3 regions of the Caldibacillus debilis DSM 16016 genome follow, and region 2 is predicted to be linked to each of the others. Evidence: riboswitches for the same ligand, from Rfam matches in the RefSeq annotation. Region 2 holds a riboswitch; each other region holds the start of a gene.

Region 1 (4,174 bases), on a different contig from region 2:
GTTCGAATCATTGTGTGAAATTCGGCTTCCCGTTCGGCGGACTCTAGGTTTGGCAATATTGAGCCGTTTCACGTCAGCCCTTTTGGCACTTCGTCAAAAAACGACGGATTGAGAAAGGGGCCTCCCCTCCGGCCGGCGATCGCAGTCCGGGTGCACCGATGACCGGAATGGAACCCAAACGTCCGCCGGCGGATTTCAGCCCCTCTTCATCGTCTTTCCTTCTCCCTTTCTTCCGGTTTCCATTTCACCGTCTTTTTCTCCAGCCAGCCGATGAGACCGAAATAGACCAGGCTCAAGAAAACGACGAGAAAGATGGACAAGAAGACCCGGTCCGTGCGGAAGGCGGATTGGGCAAGGGTCATGTATACCCCCAATCCCTCCTTCGCCCCGAGCCATTCGGAGACGACCGCCCCCATGACGCTGTAGGAGGCGGAAATTTTCAACCCGGAAAACAGGAAAGGCAAGGCATGGGGGCATTCCAGTTTCCGGAAGATTTGTCCTTTGCTTGCGCCGGCCATTTCCATGTAGTGCATCAATTCCGGGCTCGTCTGCCGGAACCCGTCCAAGGTGCTGACGGCGACCGGGAAAAAGCAAACGAGGGTAATCACGATGATTTTCGGAAGCACCCCGAAGCCGAACCAGATGACGAGCAGCGGGGCAAGCACGATCAACGGAATATTTTGCGAAATGATCAAAAACGGATAAAGGCTTTTCCGCAGCAACGGGACGAGGTGAAGCGCCGCCGCCGTCCCCGCCCCGGTCAAACAGCCGATGAGATAACCGAAAAAGGATAGGCGGGCCGTGGCCGCCAAATGCCCGGCGTACTCCCTCCAGCCGAAGATCCCTTCCCGGAGGATTGCGGACGGGGCCGGAAGAAGCCAGGCGGGCACGGAAAATATCCGCACCGCCCCTTCCCAAAGGAACAGCGACAGAATAAGGACGAGAACGGGAGGCCCGCCCTCCCGGATCCTTTTCCTCAACGGTATTTCGCCGTCAATTCGTCCATTGACGCGCCTCCCGGTTTATAAAAGATCTTCACCTCGGAAAGGACGCTCGGGCATCCTTTTTCAATCATTTTCCGGTGCATCCGGTCAACGATGTCCAACAGTTCCCGCAAATCCCCTTCCATCGTCGTTTCCAGCGGATGGACCTCGTATTTGGCCTTCGAATCGGCGATCACTTGAATGGCTTCATCCACCAGCGAATAGGTGTCTTCTTCATTCCGCGTTCTTGGGATGATTTGAATGCTGACAAGCGCATCGGCCATCGGTATTGCCTCCTCCATTTAGATTAAAGCAAACGGTTCCCCTCGGTGCCGGAGGTTCTCATTCCTCCGGCAAAAACTCGTTGGTAAAGGCCTTTTCGGCGTCGAGGGGCTTTTCCAAAAGCCCGTTTTCATACATCCATTCCGCATAGTTTTTCCAGACTTCCAGTTTCTGTTCCCCCCATCGTTCGGCGTCGTCCTGGTATTTTTTGGACAACCATTTTTGGCTTTCCCGGACGAGCTCAGCATCCAGTTCGGGGACCGCCCCGATCAAAATGTCCGCGGCTTCATCGGGGTGATCGATCGCGAAACGGTATCCTTTTGAAACGGCGGCCAAAAATTTCCGGACCGTTTCCGGGTTTTTCCCGATCATCGCCTCACTCGCGACAAGGACAGGCGTATAATAATCCAATTTTTCGCTGTAATCGGTCAAATAGACGATGTGAATCGGCACGTTCCGCAGCTTCGCTTCCACGCCCGTCCAACCGTAATAGATCCAAACGAAGTCGATATCCTTTTTTACGGCGGTAAAAAAGTCGGTATCGCCGATGTTGACGAACTTCACCTTGTCCACATCGGCCCCCTCCTGCTTCATGAGCGAAGCCAAAACGGCCCTTTCCACGGGCGATCCCCATCCGCCGTATGTTTTCCCTTCAAAGTCCTTCGGCGAGGTGATCTTTTTTTCCGCTAAGGAAGCAAATCCGGAGGTGTTGTGCTGGATGACGGCGGCGATGGAAACGATCGGGACATCCTGGATCCGGGCCTGGGTGACGGCTTCCTGGTAGCTCACCCCGAAATCCGCCCGGCCGGAGGCGACCAACTGCTCGGCGGGGACTTCCCCGGGCATGAGGATTTCCACATCCAGCCCCTCATCCTTGAAGTATCCCTTTTCCTTTGCCACGTACAGCCCGGTATGGTTGGTGTTCGGCGTCCAGTCCAAAGCGACGGTAATCTTTTCCGCGGGTTTCGTTTTCCCGTCCTCTTTTCCCGCATCCCCTCCCTTGCCGGAGCAGGAGGCGAATACAATCGTCGCCAGGCTTAATAGAAACAGCATCCTCCATTTTCCCATGAAAAAATCCCTCCTTGTCGTTTGCCGTTTGCGGAGGGAGGTATCCCGGCGGTTTCCCGGGCAGGAAAGGAAAGCGGCGTCTAAACAAAAATCCCGGGAAACACCCCGGGGAACATACTTATCCGCTGCAAAATTGAAATTGCAGGCCAGTATGTTCCCTACGCTGGTATGAACCAGATCAGGTTCGAAGGGTCTGTATCTCACGGATACACTCTCAACCGGCAACACCGGTTCCCCCACAAACTGGCATCCTTATTGGATTGTCCTTTCATCTTTAACTATGGCATAAAAAGATGCGGAGGGCAAGCCTTTTTCATCAAGCGGAAGCATCGGGCCGCATACGACCGTCGGATGCTTTTCATAAAATGCGAGCATCATCTTCAACGAAGACAGCCGATGCGGTACCCGGTCTATTTACATTCTTTTCCATAAATATGGAAACCCGGCCTGCCCGGGCAAGCGGCGCTCCGCCCATCCCCGCCACCAGCCATAAAAGGAAGCCGCCGAACCGCCTCCCGTTTTTCATTTCCACGCTTACCATCCTTGAAACCTGATCGCCGGACCTTTTCCCCGGTCCGCGTGCTGCGCCTTCCTGCCAACCACCGGCATTCCTTCCGCAGAAAATAGGTCAGCCTGACCGGGCGGAAGAGCGAGGAATGAAGCGCCGTCTCCGGGGGTATGACGGCCCGGATCCGGTTCAGTCGAAAAGCCCTTTCAATTCGTTTACGGCAAGCACCGCGAAAAGCAAAAGGTTCAACAGGAGGAAGAGGTTCGAAAGCCAATGGTTCCGGACTTTCGCATCGGGCACCAGAGCTTTTCTGTTCAACAAATAGAGCAAGGTGAACGCCAAAAACGGCATGAACAACGAACCCAAGGCCCCGTAAACCAGGATCAGGCCGACCGGTTTTCCGAAGAAGTGCAGGAGCATCGGCGGGAAGGTGAGCCAAAACACGTAAAACTTATAGGCCTTCGTCCCGCTCAAACGCCGCTTTTCGATGCCGGTGTTCCGCACCGTGTGGACAAAATCGGCGAACAGGTACGAGACGCCGTTCAAGACGCCGAGCAGGGACGTGAACGATGCGGCCCAAAACCCGATCAAAAACACCCAGCGGAAGGCAGGCGACAATTCATTTCCCAAAATCGCCGCGAAATCGACGAGCCCTTTTTCGCCTTCGATGGTCGCATCCGTCCCGTAAAGCAATGCGGCACCCAAAATCAAGAGGGAAACCGTAAAGAGGGCGGTGACCAAATAGGCGATCCCCGAATCGTATCGAACGGCGCGGACGAACCCTAGCCCCTGCCACTTCTTTTCCTGGAGCCAGTAACCGTAGGAGGCCAGCGTGATCGATCCGCCGACCCCGCCGATCAAACCGAGGGCGTATAACAGCGAACCTTCAGGCAAGGATGGCGCCGCCGTATGGATCACGCCGCCGAGCTCGGGAAGGACGATGACGGCCGACCCGACAACTGTGACGAACATCACCCCGACGAGCACGTTCATCACGTTTTCAAAGGCGCGAAATTTCCCCTGCCAAACGAGTGCGAAGCCGGCCAGGGAATTGATAACCGCCCAGCCCCAGAGGGGAAGCTGCGGAAACATGGCCGTCATCGCCAAGGCGCATGAAGAGGCGACGGCCGCCCCATAAACGAAGCCCCAAATCACGATGTAAATCCCGAAATAACCGGTCGCCCATTTCCCCATCCGCTTCCAGCCGTCCAGAATCGTCGTGCCGGTCGCCAGATGCCAGCGCCCGACCCCTTCATTGAGCACAAACTTCAAGACGGCGCCGACGAGGATGGCCCAGACGAACACAAGGCCGTAATTGGTTCCGGCAACCAGG
Region 2 (4,174 bases):
TTCACGGTCACCGGCACCATTAACCGGAAGGATTACGGCCTGGTATGGAACGTGGCTTTGGAAACCGGCGGTGTGCTCGTGGGCGAAGAAGTGAAAATCACCGTGCACATTGAAGCCGCAAGGGCAGAATAAGCGGAAGCAAAACCGCACCCGGCGTCCGATGGACGGTCCAGGGTGCGGTTTTTTCTTTGATGATCGAAGGGCGGTGCTCAAGACAGGGGCTGCGCAGCAGAGATCCGGAAAATAATCCCGTTTGCAAGGGGGAAACGGCTTTTTCTCCTCCGATTTTCAAATTTTTTTGCTCATGGAAATGGATACGGCCAAACGGTCCCGGCGGTTCTTAGGCGCATGCCGGATGAACCGGGGCGGAGGGGCGGCCCGGTCCGCAACGGCCGTATGCAGCGGCAGGCCGATTTTAACTGAATGAAACCGATTGCAAAACGGCTTGTAAAATCCAACCGCGCTTTCCGGTCTAAGCGGCGGGAAAAAGGCCCGATCGCTTCCATCGCCGATGCCGGCGGGGTTGCGGATCTTTCCCGGATCCCTTCCCGGATTTTTTCGGGCTTCCCCGGAAGCCGCCCGGTTTTTTCCCAAAGGAACCGGAAGCCTCCGTCACGCCGCGGAACGGATTCCGCCCTTCCCATATCCTGGGCCCTTTGGTCCTGCTTGTTCAAATCTCCGGACCGTCTTCCGGTTTTGGTTGCCATCTCCGCCGCACATCCCCGGATAAGGGGGCGGACGATCCGTGTTTCCGCCTCTGCCGCATTTCCGGCAAAACCTTTGGCGGCCGGGCAGGCCTCCGGTCTTGGGCATCCCGGGAACGCATCCGGACGCAGCCGTCTGAAACGGCGTCCGTGTTTTCCGGCGGAATTCGCCGGCCGCCTTCCGTTTCCGCGGTGCGCACCACCCCAAAAGCAAGGGGACGCCGGCTCCCTTCGGGCACCCAGGAGGGACGCAACGGAACGGGCGGAAGGGGTTTATGCCCGTCCGCCTTCTCCCGACAGGTGGTCTTTTTCCCCAGTGAAGGCGAAACCGAAGGGACCAGGGAGGCAACCCGGCACCGGACCCGCCGCCGTATCCGGTTTTGGCGGAAACCGACGGTTTATCCGGTATTTTCAGCGTTTGCTGACAGGCTGCGGATCGACCTCCATATATTTTTCGGCCCATTTTTGGATCTCTTCCATGATCGGCCGAAAGGCTTTCCCTTTTTCCGTAAGGGAATATTCCACCCGGACGGGCACCTCCGGAAAGACTTTCCGGGAGACGATTCCTTCATGTTCCAGTTCCTTCAGCCGTTCCGACAAAAGCCGCCCGCTGATCGGGATGGCGTTTTCTATTTCACAAAAACGCTGCGGGCCCTTCAGCAGTTGGAAGATGATGAGACCCGTCCAGCGTTTGCTGATCATTTCCAGCGTTTTTTCCATCTTCGGGCAAAGCGAGCTTTTCATAATTCCACCTCCAACCCTGAAACTCCCGTCCACCCCTCGTTATAAAAATTATACCTTCTTACCAATAGTAAGTAAATGGATCGGCTTTACATTTTCTTGTTGGCCGGGAACGGCCGTTCGTTTCCCTTGATATCCGGGGGAAGGGGAGGGAGCGGGATCTGCTAACCCCGAAAAGCGAACGCGAAATCTGCCGGAAAGGCTGCGCGCTTGCGGCCGCGGGGATGGCGGAAAAAGCGGCCGCCGTTCGGTCACGATGATTTCCGGCGAAGAATGGACGGAAACTTCGACGAAAACCCGGCGGCGCAACCCTTTTGCCCGGCACGCCCTTCATTTTGCATCTTCCCTTTCGGTCCGGATTATTCTATAATGGATGTGAAAATTGAATCGACGTTTCCACAGGGGGAGCTGTTTTCGGCTGAGAGTGAACTTTTTTAAGTTCAGACCCTTCGTACCTGATCTAGGTAATGCTAGCGCAGGGATTGTGGAAAGCGAACGGCGGGTTTATCAGGGATAAGCCGTGCCTTTTTCAGCTTTCTCCTATGGAACGTTCAAAAAAATCATAGGAGGTTTTTTTATGCGAAAAAAACTGAGTTTGCAGGCGCTGATTGAAACGGCGATCATGGCGGGGCTCGCCTACGTGCTGGATATTCTCCCGTCCGTCAATCCCACTCCGAACATTTCCATTTCTTTCGCAATGGTACCGATCTTTCTTCTCGCCTTTCGTTGGGGGATAACCGCGGGGTTTGCCGGCGGATTTTTGTGGGGCCTGCTTCAGGTGATCACGGGAGACGCTTATATTTTAACGCCTCTGCAAGGGTTCATCGAATATTTTGTCGCCTTTTCCTGCATCGGCTTTGCCGGGGTTTTGAAAGGGGCCGTCCAAAAAAGTTTCCGGGAAGGAAACTGGAAAGGGCGGGCGTGGCTTTTGTTCGCGGCCGTATTTATCGGAAGTTTTGCCCGTTATTTTTGGCATTTCATCGCCGGATTCATCTTTTGGGCGGAAGCCAGTTCCACGCTGTGGGGAGCGATCGCCTATTCCTTCGTCATCAACGGGATGACCATGCTCGGATCGGCCTTGTTCTGCTATATCGTCCTGATCCTGGTTTTAGGCACTGCGCCCCGCCTTTTGACCCAATCGGTGAAATGAAGGGTGCCCGAAACATCGGGCACCCTTTTTGGTTTGGCGTACATTCGTTATATCGCTTGTTCGTTCATCTCGAGGATCTTGTATACCGCCTTGCTGAACCCGTGGTTGTCGTTTGTGTCCGTGACGTAATGGCAGATTTTTTTGATATCCTCCGGCGCGTTTCCCATGGCGACGGAAAAGCCCGCCCGTTCCAACATGGAGACGTCGTTGTAGTTGTCCCCGATGGCCATCGTCTCCTTTAATGACCAGCCTTTTAAGGCGACGAATGTTTCCAGGGCGATCCCTTTTTGGGCCCGGATATCGGTGATCTCCAAATTGTTGTGCCATGAGGAGCTGATGGCGATTCCGCCGATCCTTTGCAGTTCCTCTCTTGCCCGTTCCAGTTTTTCCTCGTTTAAAGAAAAGGCGATGATTTTATAGATTTCGTAGGAGGGATCGGAAAAGATGGGCCCGTAGTCCCCGACGAATTTTATTTTTCCTTTGGCGAAACGGGTGATGACTCCCTCCATCACCTTCTTGAACGAGGGGAAATTGCCGATTTTGGAAAGGATGTCGGCCACCGTGGCCACCGCATGTTCGTATTCGGTGGAAAGCTGCCCTTTGTTCGTATACATCTCGTAATAGATTTGATATTTTTCGAGGATCGGATGGACGCTCCGGACGATTGCCGGATCGAGGGGAATGGAAGAAAGGATCTCCCCGTCAAAGGTGCGGATTTGGGCGCCGTTCATGCAGATCAGGAAACATTCCAGCCCGGCTTCCGTCAACGGAAAACGGGCGCCTTCATAGGACCTCCCCGTACAAACGATGACTTCGACGCCCCTTTTCCTGGCCGTCCGGATCGCCTCCGCGTTCTCTTTGCTGATGGTTTGATCCATATTCAAAAGGGTGCCGTCCATGTCCGTCGCAATGCATTTGATCAATTTTCTCACACCTTTTTCTTTTTCTTGAAGCGGAACCGTTCCTTCCCCATTATAACGGTTTTCCCGGAACGAAAAAAGGCGCAAAAAACCGGGTAACGGGGAAAAATCCCCGTCACCGGAGGGAATTATTCAATTCATGCCAGTAGATCGAAAGGGTCAACAGGCCTTTGTCGAAGTTTTCCAGATGGAAGTGCTCATTCGGGGAGTGGACGTTTTCCGAAGGCAGTCCAAAGCCCATCAGGACGACGGGAAGGTTCAGCAGTTTATGGAAGGTGGCGACGATGGGAATGGATCCGCCGCTTCTCGTGAAGGTGACCGGCACCTTATAAACCTTTTCATAAGCCCTGGCCGCCGCTTGAATGGCGGGATGGTCCAGCGGCGTTACGAACGGTTCCCCCTTGTCGAAACGGGTCACTTGGTATGTGACGCCCTTCGGCAAATGTTTTTCGATATGTTTTTCAATTAATTGCAGGATTTCTTCCGGATCCTGGTCGGGCACGAGGCGGCATGTGATTTTTGCGGTGGCCTTCGCCGGCAGGACGGTCTTGATCCCTTCGTCCTGGAATCCGCTGAACATGCCGTTGACTTCCAATGTCGGGCGGACCGACGTTCTTTCTACGTAGGTATACCCTTCTTCGCCGTAAAGTTCGGGCACA
Region 3 (4,174 bases), on a different contig from region 2:
TGCCGTTTTCAATGGCGGCTGCAATAAATTTTTTCGCCGCGGACACCGCATCCGGCACCTCCGCTCCCTTTGCCAGCTCAGCCGTAATGGCCGCGGAAAAGGTGCATCCGGTGCCGTGGGTATTTTTTGTGGGAATCCTTTTGCTTTGGAATGTGAAAAATTCCTTTCCATCGAACAGGATATCGGTGGCCTGATCGTCCCCCCGATCATGCCCCCCTTTGATCAGCACCCATTTGGGCCCGAGACGGTGCAGTTTTTGGCAGGCGGCTTTTTTGTCTTCCATCGTTTGAATGGACATTTCCGTCAATACTTCGGCCTCCGGAATATTCGGCGTAACCAGGCAGGCCAACGGCAATAAATCGTTTTTTAAGCTGTCCACGGCTTCCCATTCCAACAATGTCTCCCCGCCTTTGGCGACCATGACGGGATCCACGACCACTTTTTCCCATTGGTATTGGCGAATTTTTTCCGCCACGGCAGCAATAATCTCAGCGGAGAAAAGCATGCCGGTCTTCAAAGCGTCGGTTCCCATGTCTTGGGCAATGGAATCGATTTGTCGGCGGACGGCTTCCGGCGTCATCGGATATACGGCTTGGACGCCCAATGTATTTTGAGCGGTTACCGCGGTTAACACGGACATGCCGTATACGTTTAATTCCTGAAACGTTTTCAAGTCTGCTTGTATCCCCGCTCCGCCGCCGCTGTCCGAACCCGCGATGGTCAACGCTTTCGAAACGTTTTTCATCGGTCATCCCTCCTTTTGCAAAACTGGGGTTGCCCGCATCGGTTGAAAAATGATCATTCATTTCGCCCTATTCCCCCTTGCCTGCCCATCCCCGGATTGGATACGCCGACGGTCTCCCCCTGGTGTCCGATTCAAGCCAAGGAAGGCCTTTATCCCATCAGTAAGCGGCGTCGGCGACCGAAATTGCCTTCCGCACTGCCCCTGCCCGAAGTCATTCGATTTGTTCAAAGGAACCGTGTCGGAGAATTTCCGCTTCCGAAACAAGGGCCAATTGATTGATAAATTCCATTTGGAAGCTGCCCGGTCCCTGTTTCCCGCTCTTTTCCGCTGCGATCTCCGCTGCAACGCCGTAAAAAACCACCGCCGATACGGCCGCTTTTACCGGGTCCTTTTCGACGGCGGCAAAAGCGCCGGCAACGGCGGACAGCAGGCAGCCCGTTCCAGTGACTTGCGTCAGGATGGGATGTCCGTTATGAACGAGAAAGGTTTTGGAACCGTCCGATATGACATCATCTTTGCCGGTCGCAATGACCACGGTTTGCCATTGTTTCGCCGCCCTTTTTGCCCATTCGGCCGGATTTCCTTTTAAATCTCCGGCATCGACCCCCTTTACCTCCCCCTGTTCCCCGATCAGCTGGGAAATCTCCGCCGCATTGCCCCGTATCATCGTCATTTTCAGCTCTTCCAGAAGGCTTTTAGCGACAAACTTTCGGTAAGGGGTTGCCCCTGCGCCGACCGGATCAAAGATGACGGGGGTTCCATGGGCATTGGCGGATCGCCCCGCTTTGACCATCGCCTTCAAAATCGCTTCATCGACCGTTCCCATATTCAAGACAAGGGCATCCGCCATTTTTGCGGCCTCCGCGGCCTCGTTTTCGGAAGAAGCCATAAAGGGAGAGGCTCCAAGGGCCAGCAAGCCATTGGCGGAAAAATTCGCCACGACGATGTTGGTAATATTGTGAATCAACGGTTTTTGTTCCCGAATCCTGTTGAGCAACGCACATACGGTACGGGCATCCATCGTTTTCCCCCTCCTCCAGGATAAAAAGAACGGCGGATCGCTTTGCGAAAGAAATACCGGTTCAGCCATCCTTTTTCAAATAAAATAAAAAAACCAGCATCCCTGGGGACCTGGTTTGCGAACGAATAGCGGAAAAGAATAACTACTTTCCCACGCCGGCATTACCCGGGTCAGGTCCGAAGGGTTGAAAAACTTTCCGTTTTTCTCTCAGCCCTCACCAAGGGCACCCCTAGTAGTTATGGCAATCGCATGATGATCAATTTGTAAGGAAGTATATCATATCCGGCCGGGAATGTATATAGAAACGGCTAAAAAAATGGGATTCCTTTTCTTTTCTTAAAAATTATGCTAAAATTCTGTTCTCCCAGCGCAACCGATACGTCAGGGAAAATGCGCGTTAAGTAAAAGGAGAGTGGCAAGAAATGAATCATTGGAAACGGAACCTGATCCTTTTTCTGGGGAGCCAAACGATATCCCTCTTCGGTTCGGCTTTGGTCCAATATGCGATCATGTGGTATATCACCCTGCATACCAAATCCGGGTTTATGATGACCCTCTACATCATTTGCGGTTTTCTCCCGACCTTTTTCCTTTCCCCATTCGCCGGGGTATGGGCCGACCGGTACAGCCGGAAACTGCTTATCATTCTGGCGGACGCCATGATCGCCATGGTCACTCTGTTGTTGGCCGTTCTTTTTTTGGCGGGATATGATGCCTTATGGCTGTTTTTCGTCATATCCGCTGTCCGGGCAGTCGGAACGGCCGTGCAAAATCCTGCTGTAGGGGCGATTTTGCCGCAAATCGTGCCGGAAGATAAGCTGACGAAGGCGAACGGCGCAAACGGGAGCATGCAAGCCCTCGTCACCCTCGTGGCGCCCATGGTCAGCGGGGCGCTGCTGACGGTCGCATCCATTGAAATCATTTTCTTTATCGATGTGATAACCGCCGCGATCGCCATCTTCATTTTGCTCACTTATTTGCACGTCCCGGTCCATGAAAAGGCCCGGCTCAAGGAGAAAGTCGGCTATTTCCGGGACATGCGGACAGGGATCCTGTTTATAAAAAAACACGATTTTTTAAAACAGTTTTTTCTGTTTTTCGCGATATTCTTTTTCCTGATCGCCCCTGTTTCCTTCTTGACTCCCCTGCAAGTCGCCCGGAGTTTCGGAGACGATGTTTGGCGGCTGACGGCCATTGAAGTCGTTTTCTCCATCGGCATGATGCTGGGCGGAGCGTTCATGGCTTATTGGGGAGGATTCCGAAACAGGACCCATACGATGGCCCTCGCCACTTTTATCTTCGGAATTTGCACATTTGCCCTCGGCGTCATTCCGTATTTCTGGATCTATTTACTTTTCATGGGCATTCTCGGGGTGACGTTGCCGATCTTTAATACGCCCGCCACCGTTTTATTGCAGGAAAAAGTGGAAAGCGACTTTTTGGGAAGAGTGTTCGGAATATTCACGATGATCTCAACCTCAATGATGCCGTTGGGAATGCTCGTTTTCGGACCCGTCGCGGACATGATCAGGATCGAATGGCTGCTGATCGGAACCGGCTTGGTCTTGTTCCTGCAGGGATTTTTCCTGACGGGCAACAAAGTGTTGTTGAAAGCGGGAAAAACGGCCTAGAGCCGGCTGCCGATGAAGCGGCGGAAGCGTCCCGCGGCAAAACCGGCCCGCCGGAGGGCATGGCCGCCATCGGGGCCGGCAGTCCCCGGGCATAACGGAGGGATATGCACCCAATGAAGGGGCTGTCCCTCAATGATTGGACAAAAACTCGGTACGTATCCGCGATGACGTCCGGCAGTTTTTTTGCCATCCCGCAATGATTATTAGATAAAAAACTCCTCTTAAGAACGTATAGATTTTTATTTTGCAACCTGTCTGCCTTAAGGGGAGCCATATCATTGCGGACAGCCTTCGACCCTATGTTGGCAGGTTTCTCCTTCCCAATCGGGGGCCCGTTGTGCCTTTGGCAGATTTGGCCCTCTTCCCTTTTTCTGCAGTGAGGCGGCGGTTCGCCGTCCGCTATTTCAAATTGCGGGCGGCTGAATATTAAGTACCCAGTCCCGCGGCGATTCCGGGAGCCCGCAGGCGGCATGACGGAGTTCCTGCTGTCCGGCCGCGCCACCAAACAAGCCTCGCAATTAAAAAGAGAGCGGAAAACGTCCGCTCCCTTCGCCGAGAGTTCATCCTGGTCAATCGTTGGAGATAATGACCTTTAAGGCTTTATTTTTTGCCGCATTTCCAAAGATTTCATAAGCTTCCATAATGTCTTTAAAGGCAAAACGATGGGTGATCAATTTTTCCGGTCGCAATTTTTTCGATTGGACCGTTTTTAGCAGCATCGGCGTCGAGGTGGTGTTCACCAAGCCGGTGGTCAGCGTGATGTTGGAGATCCAAAGT

The links. A riboswitch is a leader RNA that binds a small molecule or an ion and turns the genes downstream of it on or off. The one in region 2 is predicted to bind thiamine pyrophosphate.
Region 1: another riboswitch for thiamine pyrophosphate. It lies ahead of A3EQ_RS0115770 (ABC transporter substrate-binding protein); the one in region 2 lies ahead of thiT (energy-coupled thiamine transporter ThiT).
Region 3: another riboswitch for thiamine pyrophosphate. It lies ahead of thiM (hydroxyethylthiazole kinase); the one in region 2 lies ahead of thiT (energy-coupled thiamine transporter ThiT).

Annotation. Positions count from the first base shown of each region.
Region 1 is NZ_KB912913.1:186,552-190,725, reverse strand. Features, by position in the region: gene A3EQ_RS0115780 (ABC transporter permease) at 207-980, opposite strand; gene A3EQ_RS0115775 (thiamine-binding protein) at 977-1,267, opposite strand; gene A3EQ_RS0115770 (ABC transporter substrate-binding protein) at 1,326-2,333, opposite strand; TPP riboswitch at 2,472-2,581, opposite strand; gene A3EQ_RS0115755 (Nramp family divalent metal transporter) at 3,031-4,174, opposite strand, start outside.
Region 2 is NZ_KB912882.1:81,218-85,391, reverse strand. Features, by position in the region: gene A3EQ_RS0106295 (YceI family protein) at 1-132, shown strand, start outside; gene A3EQ_RS0106280 (winged helix-turn-helix transcriptional regulator) at 1,116-1,448, opposite strand; TPP riboswitch at 1,837-1,945, shown strand; gene thiT (energy-coupled thiamine transporter ThiT) at 2,023-2,595, shown strand; gene A3EQ_RS0106265 (Cof-type HAD-IIB family hydrolase) at 2,643-3,527, opposite strand; gene A3EQ_RS0106260 (dipeptidase) at 3,631-4,174, opposite strand, start outside.
Region 3 is NZ_KB912891.1:235,700-239,873, reverse strand. Features, by position in the region: gene thiD (bifunctional hydroxymethylpyrimidine kinase/phosphomethylpyrimidine kinase) at 1-745, opposite strand, end outside; gene thiM (hydroxyethylthiazole kinase) at 957-1,766, opposite strand; TPP riboswitch at 1,897-2,007, opposite strand; gene A3EQ_RS0111255 (MFS transporter) at 2,189-3,397, shown strand; gene A3EQ_RS0111250 (zinc-dependent alcohol dehydrogenase family protein) at 3,967-4,174, opposite strand, start outside.